3 regions of the Viridibacillus sp. FSL R5-0888 genome follow, and region 1 is predicted to be linked to each of the others. Evidence: a T-box and tRNA genes for the amino acid it is inferred to sense, from the RefSeq annotation. Region 1 holds a T-box; the other regions hold tRNA genes.

The links. The T-box of region 1 lies ahead of argS (arginine--tRNA ligase). A T-box ahead of a tRNA ligase gene usually reads a tRNA of that ligase, here a tRNA-Arg.
Region 2: it has a tRNA-Arg gene. The T-box ahead of argS (arginine--tRNA ligase) is inferred to sense a tRNA for this amino acid. The anticodon was not compared.
Region 3: it has a tRNA-Arg gene. The T-box ahead of argS (arginine--tRNA ligase) is inferred to sense a tRNA for this amino acid. The anticodon was not compared.

The regions. Positions count from the first base shown of each region.
Region 1 covers NZ_JBBPAU010000001.1:1,851,355-1,854,832, forward strand. The annotation lists gene MKY02_RS09195 (MFS transporter) at 1-782, opposite strand, end outside; T-box leader at 1,817-2,033, shown strand; gene argS (arginine--tRNA ligase) at 2,141-3,478, shown strand, end outside.
Region 2 covers NZ_JBBPAU010000001.1:365,342-368,819, forward strand. The annotation lists gene MKY02_RS01875 (Tex family protein) at 1-187, shown strand, start outside; gene MKY02_RS01880 (SprT family protein) at 253-708, shown strand; tRNA gene MKY02_RS01885 (tRNA-Asn) at 812-886, shown strand; tRNA gene MKY02_RS01890 (tRNA-Glu) at 890-964, shown strand; tRNA gene MKY02_RS01895 (tRNA-Asp) at 975-1,051, shown strand; tRNA gene MKY02_RS01900 (tRNA-Gln) at 1,060-1,134, shown strand; tRNA gene MKY02_RS01905 (tRNA-Lys) at 1,154-1,229, shown strand; tRNA gene MKY02_RS01910 (tRNA-Leu) at 1,290-1,376, shown strand; tRNA gene MKY02_RS01915 (tRNA-Arg) at 1,405-1,481, shown strand; tRNA gene MKY02_RS01920 (tRNA-Gly) at 1,507-1,580, shown strand; rRNA gene MKY02_RS01925 (16S ribosomal RNA) at 1,727-3,279, shown strand; rRNA gene MKY02_RS01930 (23S ribosomal RNA) at 3,464-3,478, shown strand, end outside.
Region 3 covers NZ_JBBPAU010000001.1:102,854-106,331, forward strand. The annotation lists rRNA gene MKY02_RS00490 (23S ribosomal RNA) at 1-869, shown strand, start outside; rRNA gene rrf (5S ribosomal RNA) at 998-1,113, shown strand; tRNA gene MKY02_RS00500 (tRNA-Val) at 1,123-1,198, shown strand; tRNA gene MKY02_RS00505 (tRNA-Thr) at 1,216-1,291, shown strand; tRNA gene MKY02_RS00510 (tRNA-Lys) at 1,304-1,379, shown strand; tRNA gene MKY02_RS00515 (tRNA-Leu) at 1,400-1,484, shown strand; tRNA gene MKY02_RS00520 (tRNA-Gly) at 1,510-1,584, shown strand; tRNA gene MKY02_RS00525 (tRNA-Leu) at 1,591-1,679, shown strand; tRNA gene MKY02_RS00530 (tRNA-Arg) at 1,712-1,788, shown strand; tRNA gene MKY02_RS00535 (tRNA-Pro) at 1,793-1,869, shown strand; tRNA gene MKY02_RS00540 (tRNA-Ala) at 1,889-1,964, shown strand; rRNA gene MKY02_RS00545 (16S ribosomal RNA) at 2,112-3,478, shown strand, end outside.

The DNA.
Region 1 (3,478 bases):
AAAGGAGCAACGTGTTGACCAAAACTACTAATAGCAGTAATAAAGAAGAAGAATAATAATAATGCATAAAATGCACTTGATTTTTTAGCGATTGCAGCTGAAATACCTGTGTTTGTATTAGATTCAACTTTAACTGAAGAAGGATCTTCATTTTTATTAATTTCAACTTCTAAACCTAATGGTTGTAAACCTTTTTGTTTAGGAGACATTCTAATTGTTAATAATACGATAGGCACAACGATTGCTATAACAATTCCACCTAAGATGAAGTAAGTCGTTCTCCAACCTTCACTTGCGATTAAGTTACCAGCCATAGGTTGTAGGATAGCACCGAAAATACCACCAGATGCAACCATGATACCAATTGCTAAACCGTTATGTTTTTTAAACCAGTTGTTGATTAATACTGGGCCTGCGATTTGAGTGACAAAAATTGAACCGATTGACATAGGGATACAGAATAAGTACCAACCCCAAACAGAATTCATTAAACCAAACATTGCGAACGAACCCGCTTGTAAAATAATTGCTGTTACTAAAACTGTTCTAATATCATACTTAGCAATGATCTTACCAGCCAATGGTAAGAAAATCATTGTTACTATAGAGGAAATACTAAAGTAAAGTGTTAGACTTCCCATTCCAATACCTAAATCTTCTGTTACTGGAGTTAAAAATAATCCACCTGCAGTCATGATTCCGCCTTTAGCCAAACCGACCATAATAGATAAACCTAATAATAACCACCATGCGTAGTGGATTTTTTTCTTATTTGTGCTCACGTATTGTACCTCTTTTTCTTGTTTTTTTAACCTATATACTTACCTTATCAGACTGCTTATTCGGAAAAATACCTGAGCTTGTCTAATTTTACTCTCTATTCCCCAAAATCTCTTTAATGAGATTTATAGAAAGCGTTAAAATAAAATACCCTTTAAATATTTTCATGATCTAATTGTCTTCGTAAAATAATTTATAAGGACCCAAAATGATTATGTAATTTTGAGTACTTCTTGACCAATTAATTTTTACTTTGATTTGAAACTCTATTACTCATGAACTTAAATAATTAGTTCTACCTCCTGAACCGTTTAAACATGGTAACTTTTTGACTTCAAGATTACTTTACGTCTCAATAGTATACGATTAAAATATTTGTGTCAATAATATGAATTTCTTAGTTTTGAAGAAAAACAGACTTGTATTTTTTAGGAGTTTGTATGAGACCATCATTTAATTCATAGAATTTGTAGTTAGTTAATTAATGGTTGATATTATGACTAGGTTATATATTAGCTGGCTAAATTAATGGGTATGTGAAAAATGGAAGAATGTAATTTTTCTAAAGTAAAAGATAGAGAGGTTTAATCTGCTTTAAGTTGATGGTCAGTTCAACTTGAATTATTAACGTATGAAGACTTGTTATTATATATAGGAAAGAACGTAATAAATAGGAGTTTTGTAGATTTAATAAATAGGAAGGTATTATACAAAAAGTTTATCAAATAGTTGTAATTGATTTGACTATTGCCAAACATGAAGGGAAATTTTTTGGAAATACTCATCTAAAATGAAAGAATATTAAAGTGGAGAAATTCGAGGAATTCGAGTGTGTTTTTTGTGATTTTACAACAAAGTGTTATGACTAAGTACTAATTGAAATTTCTATGACAAACAGTTGAATTTTTTATTAAAATTTTGATTTATACCAAAAATTGGTTTGAAATTTTTATGTGAAAATAAATTTCTAGTTATATTTTTTTCTCAAACATTGACTTATTTACAAATTAAATATACCATAGTTACAATTTAATAAAAAAATTCTTTGATAAAGAGAGTAGTTTATGAGGATATGTCAAGCGAGTTAGGGATGGTGGGAGCCTAATACATGGAACATGAATGAAGCGCACTTTGGAGAAACTTTTTGAAATAGCAGTAGAAAAGATCGGGGAGTCACCTCGTTAACAATTGAAAGTGGTCACATATTGTGGCAACCAGAGTGGTACCACGGGATCTATGCTCTCGTCTCTTGTTTTGAGACGGGGGCTTTTTTTATGGCTTTCTGTACCATTACGGCAGAGTATCAACGGAAATTTTGTTTGGAACGAACAATGTTTTTATTATTTGAGGGGGAAATAGAATGGAAGACAAACAATTGATAATCAATACATTATTTGAAGCAGTAGAAGGTCAATTAGCAAAGAGTGATATTGAACAAACAATTGAAAAGCCAAAGTATGCACATTTAGGTGATTATGCTTTTCCTTGCTTTGCATTAGCGAAAATTTTCCGCAAATCACCAAATATAATAGCTAAAGAAATAAGTGAAAAAGTTAACAATGACATTATTGAAAAGGTTGAAGCTGTTGGTGGATATGTGAATATTTTTCTAAAGCAATCGGAAATCTCGAAAGGTGTATTATCTAGCATAGTTTCCTCTCAATCTGCATACGGACAACAAAAATTTGGAGAAGGTCAAACGATTACGATTGATTTTTCATCCCCTAATATTGCAAAGCCTTTTTCAATGGGGCATTTACGGTCAACAGTTATCGGTAATGCAGTAGCTAATATTGCAGAGAAAAATGGTTATGAAGTAGTACGCATCAATCATTTAGGAGATTGGGGTACTCAATTTGGCAAGCTGATTGTCGCTTATCATTTATGGGGGAATAAAGAGCTGATTGAGCAGTCTCCAGTACGTGAATTACTGAAGATATATGTCAAATTTCATGAAGTAGCAGATCAAGATGACTCATTGAATGATCAAGCACGTGCAGCATTTAAAAAGTTAGAGCAGGGTGATGAAGAAGCACTGCAATTATGGCAATGGTTTAGAGAAGCATCGCTAAAGGAATTTGAACAGGTCTATGCATTACTTGGCATACGTTTCGATTCGTTTGCGGGCGAAGCATTTTATAATGATAAAATGGAGAGAGTTGTTGAATTATTAGCTGAACAGGGACTTCTTGAAGTATCGGACGGTGCAATGGTTGTAAATTTAGAAGATATGCCACCATGTTTGATTAAGAAAACGGATGGCACAACTTTATATGCGACCCGTGATTTAGCTGCTGCCCTATATAGAAATGAAACTTATAATTCAACAAGATCATTTTACGTAGTGGGAAATGAACAATCTCTACATTTTAAACAGTTATTTAACGTACTAGAGAGAATGGGGTATGAGTGGGCAAAAGAGTTACAGCATATTCCGTTTGGCATGATGTTAAAAGACGGCAAAAAAATGTCTACTCGTAAGGGGAAAGTTGTATTACTTGAAGAAGTATTAAATGAGGCTATCCAATTAGCAGGCAAGAATATTGAGGAAAAAAATCCAAACCTAAAGCAAAAAGAAGAGATAGCGAAAGTGGTAGGAACAGGAGCAGTAATCTTCCACGATTTAAAAAATCATCGTATGAATGATATTGAGTTTTCGCTTGAAGAAATGTTGAATTTTGAAGGGGAGACAGGTCCT
Region 2 (3,478 bases), 1.5 Mb from region 1:
ATTTGTCGATATCGGTGTTAAACAAGATGGTCTTGTCCATATTTCTAAATTAAAAAACGGCTATGTAAAACATCCTTTAGATGTAGTAGCTCTTGGCGACATCGTAACAGTATGGGTAGAAAAGATTGAAAAGGATAAAGGGAGAATTGCCTTAACGATGCTTCCCCCATCAAAACAAATCGATTAAAATAGCAGGAAAATAAACCTCGCTTTAAAGCGAGGTTTATTTTATAGAAGAAAGGGAAGGATAATATGACAGATAAAGAGCTACAAAACCTTGTAATAGAAATCTCTATAAATGTATTCCATAAATCATTTAGACATCAAGCTTATTTTAATAAGCGATTACGCTCTACAGGCGGTAGATACTTATTACGATCTCATAATATAGAGATTAATCCGAAAGCGTTTGAAAAGTTCGGTATTCAAGAAGTAGAAGGGATTATTCGTCATGAGCTATGTCATTATCATCTTCATATAGAAGGAAAGGGGTATAAACATCGGGATGCAGATTTTCGGTTTCTATTAAAAGAAACTAATGCTCCTAGATACTGTTCTAACTTAACAGAGATAACGGGGAAGAAGTCTAATAAAAGTTATACTTATATATGTATAAAATGTGGTACAAACTATGATAGAAAAAAAAGAATGAACCCCGCAAAATACCGTTGTAGCAAGTGTTTAGGGCACATTAAACAAATTGGTTGAAAGTTTTTTTAGAAAAATGCTTGACCTTTTCAAAATACCTGTCTATAATAATAAAAGTCGACAAGGTGATGACGACAAAATGTAACGAAATGCAACATATTTTTCCGAAGTAGCTCAGTGGTAGAGCATCCGGCTGTTAACCGGACGGTCGTAGGTTCGAGTCCTACCTTCGGAGCCATATGGCCCCTTGGTCAAGCGGTTAAGACACCGCCCTTTCACGGCGGTAACACGGGTTCGAATCCCGTAGGGGTCACCAATCTTTATATGGTCCGGTAGTTCAGTTGGTTAGAATGCCTGCCTGTCACGCAGGAGGTCGCGGGTTCGAGTCCCGTCCGGACCGCCATTTATTTTTGGGGTATAGCCAAGCGGTAAGGCAACGGATTTTGATTCCGTCATGCCCTGGTTCGAATCCAGGTACCCCAGCCATTTTCATTATTTTAGCTACGAGTCATTAGCTCAGTTGGTAGAGCATCTGACTTTTAATCAGAGGGTCGCAGGTTCGAATCCTGCATGACTCACCATTTTAACTTGACATTATGTTTTAAGGTGATATAATATAACCTACATGTTTCAATTAAAATGCGGCCGTGGCGGAATGGCAGACGCGCTAGGTTGAGGGCCTAGTCGAGGTTTACTCGGTGGAGGTTCAAGTCCTCTCGACCGCACCAAACACTTATAATATATAATATACGATATGCGCCCGTAGCTCAATTGGATAGAGCGTCTGACTACGGATCAGAAGGTTGTGGATTCGACTTCTGCCGGGCGCGCCATATTTTTTAAAAACATAATATTAATGCGGGTGTAGTTTAGTGGTAAAACCACAGCCTTCCAAGCTGTTGTCGAGAGTTCGATTCTCTTCACCCGCTCCAATATAATTTATGAACCTTGAAAACTGAACATGCAAGACGTTAATCAATAAATGTTTTTGAACATCAACTCTGTTGGTGGATCAAAACAAAAATAGATATCATCTTCGGATGATACGCTAGCAAAGCTAATGAGCTTTCAAACTACTTTTATGGAGAGTTTGATCCTGGCTCAGGACGAACGCTGGCGGCGTGCCTAATACATGCAAGTCGAGCGAATGATGAAGAAGCTTGCTTCTTCTGATTTAGCGGCGGACGGGTGAGTAACACGTGGGCAACCTACCTAGTAGATTGGGATAACTCCGGGAAACCGGGGCTAATACCGAATAATCCATTTTGTCACATGGCAAAATGCTGAAAGGCGGTTTCGGCTGTCACTACTAGATGGGCCCGCGGTGCATTAGCTAGTTGGTGGGGTAACGGCCTACCAAGGCAACGATGCATAGCCGACCTGAGAGGGTGATCGGCCACATTGGGACTGAGACACGGCCCAAACTCCTACGGGAGGCAGCAGTAGGGAATCTTCCACAATGGACGAAAGTCTGATGGAGCAACGCCGCGTGAGTGATGAAGGTTTTCGGATCGTAAAACTCTGTTGTAAGGGAAGAACAAGTACGTTAGTAACTGAACGTACCTTGACGGTACCTTATTAGAAAGCCACGGCTAACTACGTGCCAGCAGCCGCGGTAATACGTAGGTGGCAAGCGTTGTCCGGATTTATTGGGCGTAAAGCGCGCGCAGGTGGTTTCTTAAGTCTGATGTGAAAGCCCACGGCTCAACCGTGGAGGGTCATTGGAAACTGGGAGACTTGAGTGCAGAAGAGGAAAGTGGAATTCCAAGTGTAGCGGTGAAATGCGTAGAGATTTGGAGGAACACCAGTGGCGAAGGCGACTTTCTGGTCTGTAACTGACACTGAGGCGCGAAAGCGTGGGGAGCAAACAGGATTAGATACCCTGGTAGTCCACGCCGTAAACGATGAGTGCTAAGTGTTAGGGGGTTTCCGCCCCTTAGTGCTGCAGCTAACGCATTAAGCACTCCGCCTGGGGAGTACGGCCGCAAGGTTGAAACTCAAAGGAATTGACGGGGGCCCGCACAAGCGGTGGAGCATGTGGTTTAATTCGAAGCAACGCGAAGAACCTTACCAGGTCTTGACATCCCAATGACCGCTCTAGAGATAGAGTTTTCCCTTCGGGGACATTGGTGACAGGTGGTGCATGGTTGTCGTCAGCTCGTGTCGTGAGATGTTGGGTTAAGTCCCGCAACGAGCGCAACCCTTGATCTTAGTTGCCATCATTTAGTTGGGCACTCTAAGGTGACTGCCGGTGACAAACCGGAGGAAGGTGGGGATGACGTCAAATCATCATGCCCCTTATGACCTGGGCTACACACGTGCTACAATGGACGATACAAAGAGTCGCTAACTCGCGAGGGTATGCTAATCTCATAAAATCGTTCTCAGTTCGGATTGTAGGCTGCAACTCGCCTACATGAAGCCGGAATCGCTAGTAATCGTGGATCAGCATGCCACGGTGAATACGTTCCCGGGCCTTGTACACACCGCCCGTCACACCACGAGAGTTTGTAACACCCGAAGTCGGTGAGGTAACCTTTATGGAGCCAGCCGCCGAAGGTGGGATAGATGATTGGGGTGAAGTCGTAACAAGGTAGCCGTATCGGAAGGTGCGGCTGGATCACCTCCTTTCTAAGGATAATTACGGAAACAGATCTTGGATCTGTCGATTAACGTCTTGCGTTCAGTTTTGAAGGCTCATTGTAAAATGATCTTCAAAACCTTGTTCTTTGAAAACTGGATAAAACGACATTGAAGCAAATTAAGTAACACATTTTTTATTATTAAGTTTTTTAGGCTTAATAACTAACTTTTAGGTTAAGTTATTAAG
Region 3 (3,478 bases), 1.7 Mb from region 1:
AGATGCAGGTTACCCGCGACAGGACGGAAAGACCCCGTGGAGCTTTACTGTAGCCTGATATTGAATTTTGATACATCTTGTACAGGATAGGTAGGAGCCAGAGATTCCGGAGCGCCAGCTTCGGAGGAGGCGTTGGTGGGATACTACCCTAGATGTATTGAACTTCTAACCCATGCCCCTTAGCGGGGTAGGAGACAGTGTCAGGCGGGCAGTTTGACTGGGGCGGTCGCCTCCTAAAGAGTAACGGAGGCGCCCAAAGGTTCCCTCAGAATGGTTGGAAATCATTCGTAGAGTGTAAAGGCATAAGGGAGCTTGACTGCGAGACCTACAAGTCGAGCAGGGTCGAAAGACGGGCTTAGTGATCCGGTGGTTCCGCATGGAAGGGCCATCGCTCAACGGATAAAAGCTACCCCGGGGATAACAGGCTTATCTCCCCCAAGAGTCCACATCGACGGGGAGGTTTGGCACCTCGATGTCGGCTCATCGCATCCTGGGGCTGTAGTCGGTCCCAAGGGTTGGGCTGTTCGCCCATTAAAGCGGTACGCGAGCTGGGTTCAGAACGTCGTGAGACAGTTCGGTCCCTATCCGTCGTGGGCGTAGGAAATTTGAGAGGAGCTGTCCTTAGTACGAGAGGACCGGGATGGACACACCGCTGGTGTACCAGTTGTTCTGCCAAGGGCATCGCTGGGTAGCTATGTGTGGACGGGATAAGTGCTGAAAGCATCTAAGCATGAAGCCCCCCTCAAGATGAGATTTCCCATTACGCAAGTAAGTAAGATCCCTCAAAGACGATGAGGTAGATAGGTTCGAGGTGGAAGTGTGGCGACATACGGAGCTGACGAATACTAATAGATCGAGGACTTAACCAAATTTTACTTAACAAACTTCAATGTAATTTATCCAGTTTTGAGAGAACAAGAAAAACTTATTAAAAAAGTTTAAAAAACACTTGCTTTTAGCTAAGTGAAGTGATATAATAATTCTTGTCTTAAAATAGTCTAGTGACGATAGCAAAGAGGTCACACCCGTTCCCATGCCGAACACGGAAGTTAAGCTCTTTAGCGCCGATGGTAGTTGGGGGTTTCCCCCTGTGAGAGTAGGACGTTGCTAGGCGAATAATATGGAGGATTAGCTCAGCTGGGAGAGCACCTGCCTTACAAGCAGGGGGTCGGCGGTTCGATCCCGTCATCCTCCACCATTTTTCAAATAAACATTGCCGGTGTAGCTCAGTTGGTAGAGCAACTGACTTGTAATCAGTAGGTCGAGGGTTCGACTCCTTTCGCCGGCACCATTCATTTTATTTGAGCCATTAGCTCAGTTGGTAGAGCATCTGACTTTTAATCAGAGGGTCGTAGGTTCGAATCCTACATGGCTCACCATTTTTTAAAAAACATTATATGCGGGTGTGGCGGAACTGGCAGACGCACTAGACTTAGGATCTAGCGCCGCAAGGCGTGGGGGTTCGACTCCCTTCACCCGCACCATAATTTTTAAGTTTATCAGCATATTGCGGAAGTAGTTCAGTGGTAGAACACCACCTTGCCAAGGTGGGGGTCGCGAGTTCGAACCTCGTCTTCCGCTCCAAAATATGCCGGGGTGGCGGAACTGGCAGACGCACAGGACTTAAAATCCTGCGGTAGGTGACTACCGTACCGGTTCGATTCCGGTCCTCGGCACCATTTCTTTTAATTTAATACAAGTGATAATATATGCGCCCGTAGCTCAATTGGATAGAGCGTCTGACTACGGATCAGAAGGTTGTGGATTCGACTTCTGCCGGGCGCGCCATTAACGGGAAGTAGCTCAGCTTGGTAGAGCACTTGGTTTGGGACCAAGGGGTCGCAGGTTCGAATCCTGTCTTCCCGACCATTATTACTTATACCCATACGGGGCCTTAGCTCAGCTGGGAGAGCGCCTGCCTTGCACGCAGGAGGTCAGCGGTTCGATCCCGCTAGGCTCCACCATATATATCTTATGAACCTTGAAAACTGAACATGCAAGACGTTAATCAATAAATGTTTTTGAACATCAACTCTGTTGGTGGATCAAAACAAAAATAGATATCATCTTCGGATGATACGCTAGCAAAGCTAATGAGCTTTCAAACTACTTTTATGGAGAGTTTGATCCTGGCTCAGGACGAACGCTGGCGGCGTGCCTAATACATGCAAGTCGAGCGAATGATGAAGAAGCTTGCTTCTTCTGATTTAGCGGCGGACGGGTGAGTAACACGTGGGCAACCTACCTAGTAGATTGGGATAACTCCGGGAAACCGGGGCTAATACCGAATAATCCATTTTGTCACATGGCAAAATGCTGAAAGGCGGTTTCGGCTGTCACTACTAGATGGGCCCGCGGTGCATTAGCTAGTTGGTGGGGTAATGGCCTACCAAGGCAACGATGCATAGCCGACCTGAGAGGGTGATCGGCCACATTGGGACTGAGACACGGCCCAAACTCCTACGGGAGGCAGCAGTAGGGAATCTTCCACAATGGACGAAAGTCTGATGGAGCAACGCCGCGTGAGTGATGAAGGTTTTCGGATCGTAAAACTCTGTTGTAAGGGAAGAACAAGTACGTTAGTAACTGAACGTACCTTGACGGTACCTTATTAGAAAGCCACGGCTAACTACGTGCCAGCAGCCGCGGTAATACGTAGGTGGCAAGCGTTGTCCGGATTTATTGGGCGTAAAGCGCGCGCAGGTGGTTTCTTAAGTCTGATGTGAAAGCCCACGGCTCAACCGTGGAGGGTCATTGGAAACTGGGAGACTTGAGTGCAGAAGAGGAAAGTGGAATTCCAAGTGTAGCGGTGAAATGCGTAGAGATTTGGAGGAACACCAGTGGCGAAGGCGACTTTCTGGTCTGTAACTGACACTGAGGCGCGAAAGCGTGGGGAGCAAACAGGATTAGATACCCTGGTAGTCCACGCCGTAAACGATGAGTGCTAAGTGTTAGGGGGTTTCCGCCCCTTAGTGCTGCAGCTAACGCATTAAGCACTCCGCCTGGGGAGTACGGCCGCAAGGTTGAAACTCAAAGGAATTGACGGGGGCCCGCACAAGCGGTGGAGCATGTGGTTTAATTCGAAGCAACGCGAAGAACCTTACCAGGTCTTGACATCCCAATGACCGCTCTAGAGATAGAGTTTTCCCTTCGGGGACATTGGTGACAGGTGGTGCATGGTTGTCGTCAGCTCGTGTCGTGAGATGTTGGGTTAAGTCCCGCAACGAGCGCAACCCTTGATCTTAGTTGCCATCATTTAGTTGGGCACTCTAAGGTGACTGCCGGTGACAAACCGGAGGAAGGTGGGGATGACGTCAAATCATCATGCCCCTTATGACCTGGGCTACACACGTGCTACAATGGACGATACAAAGAGTCGCTAACTCGCGAGGGTATGCTAATCTCATAAAATCGTTCTCAGTTCGGATTGTAGGCTGCAACTCGCCTACATGAAGCCGGAATCGCTAGTAATCGTGGA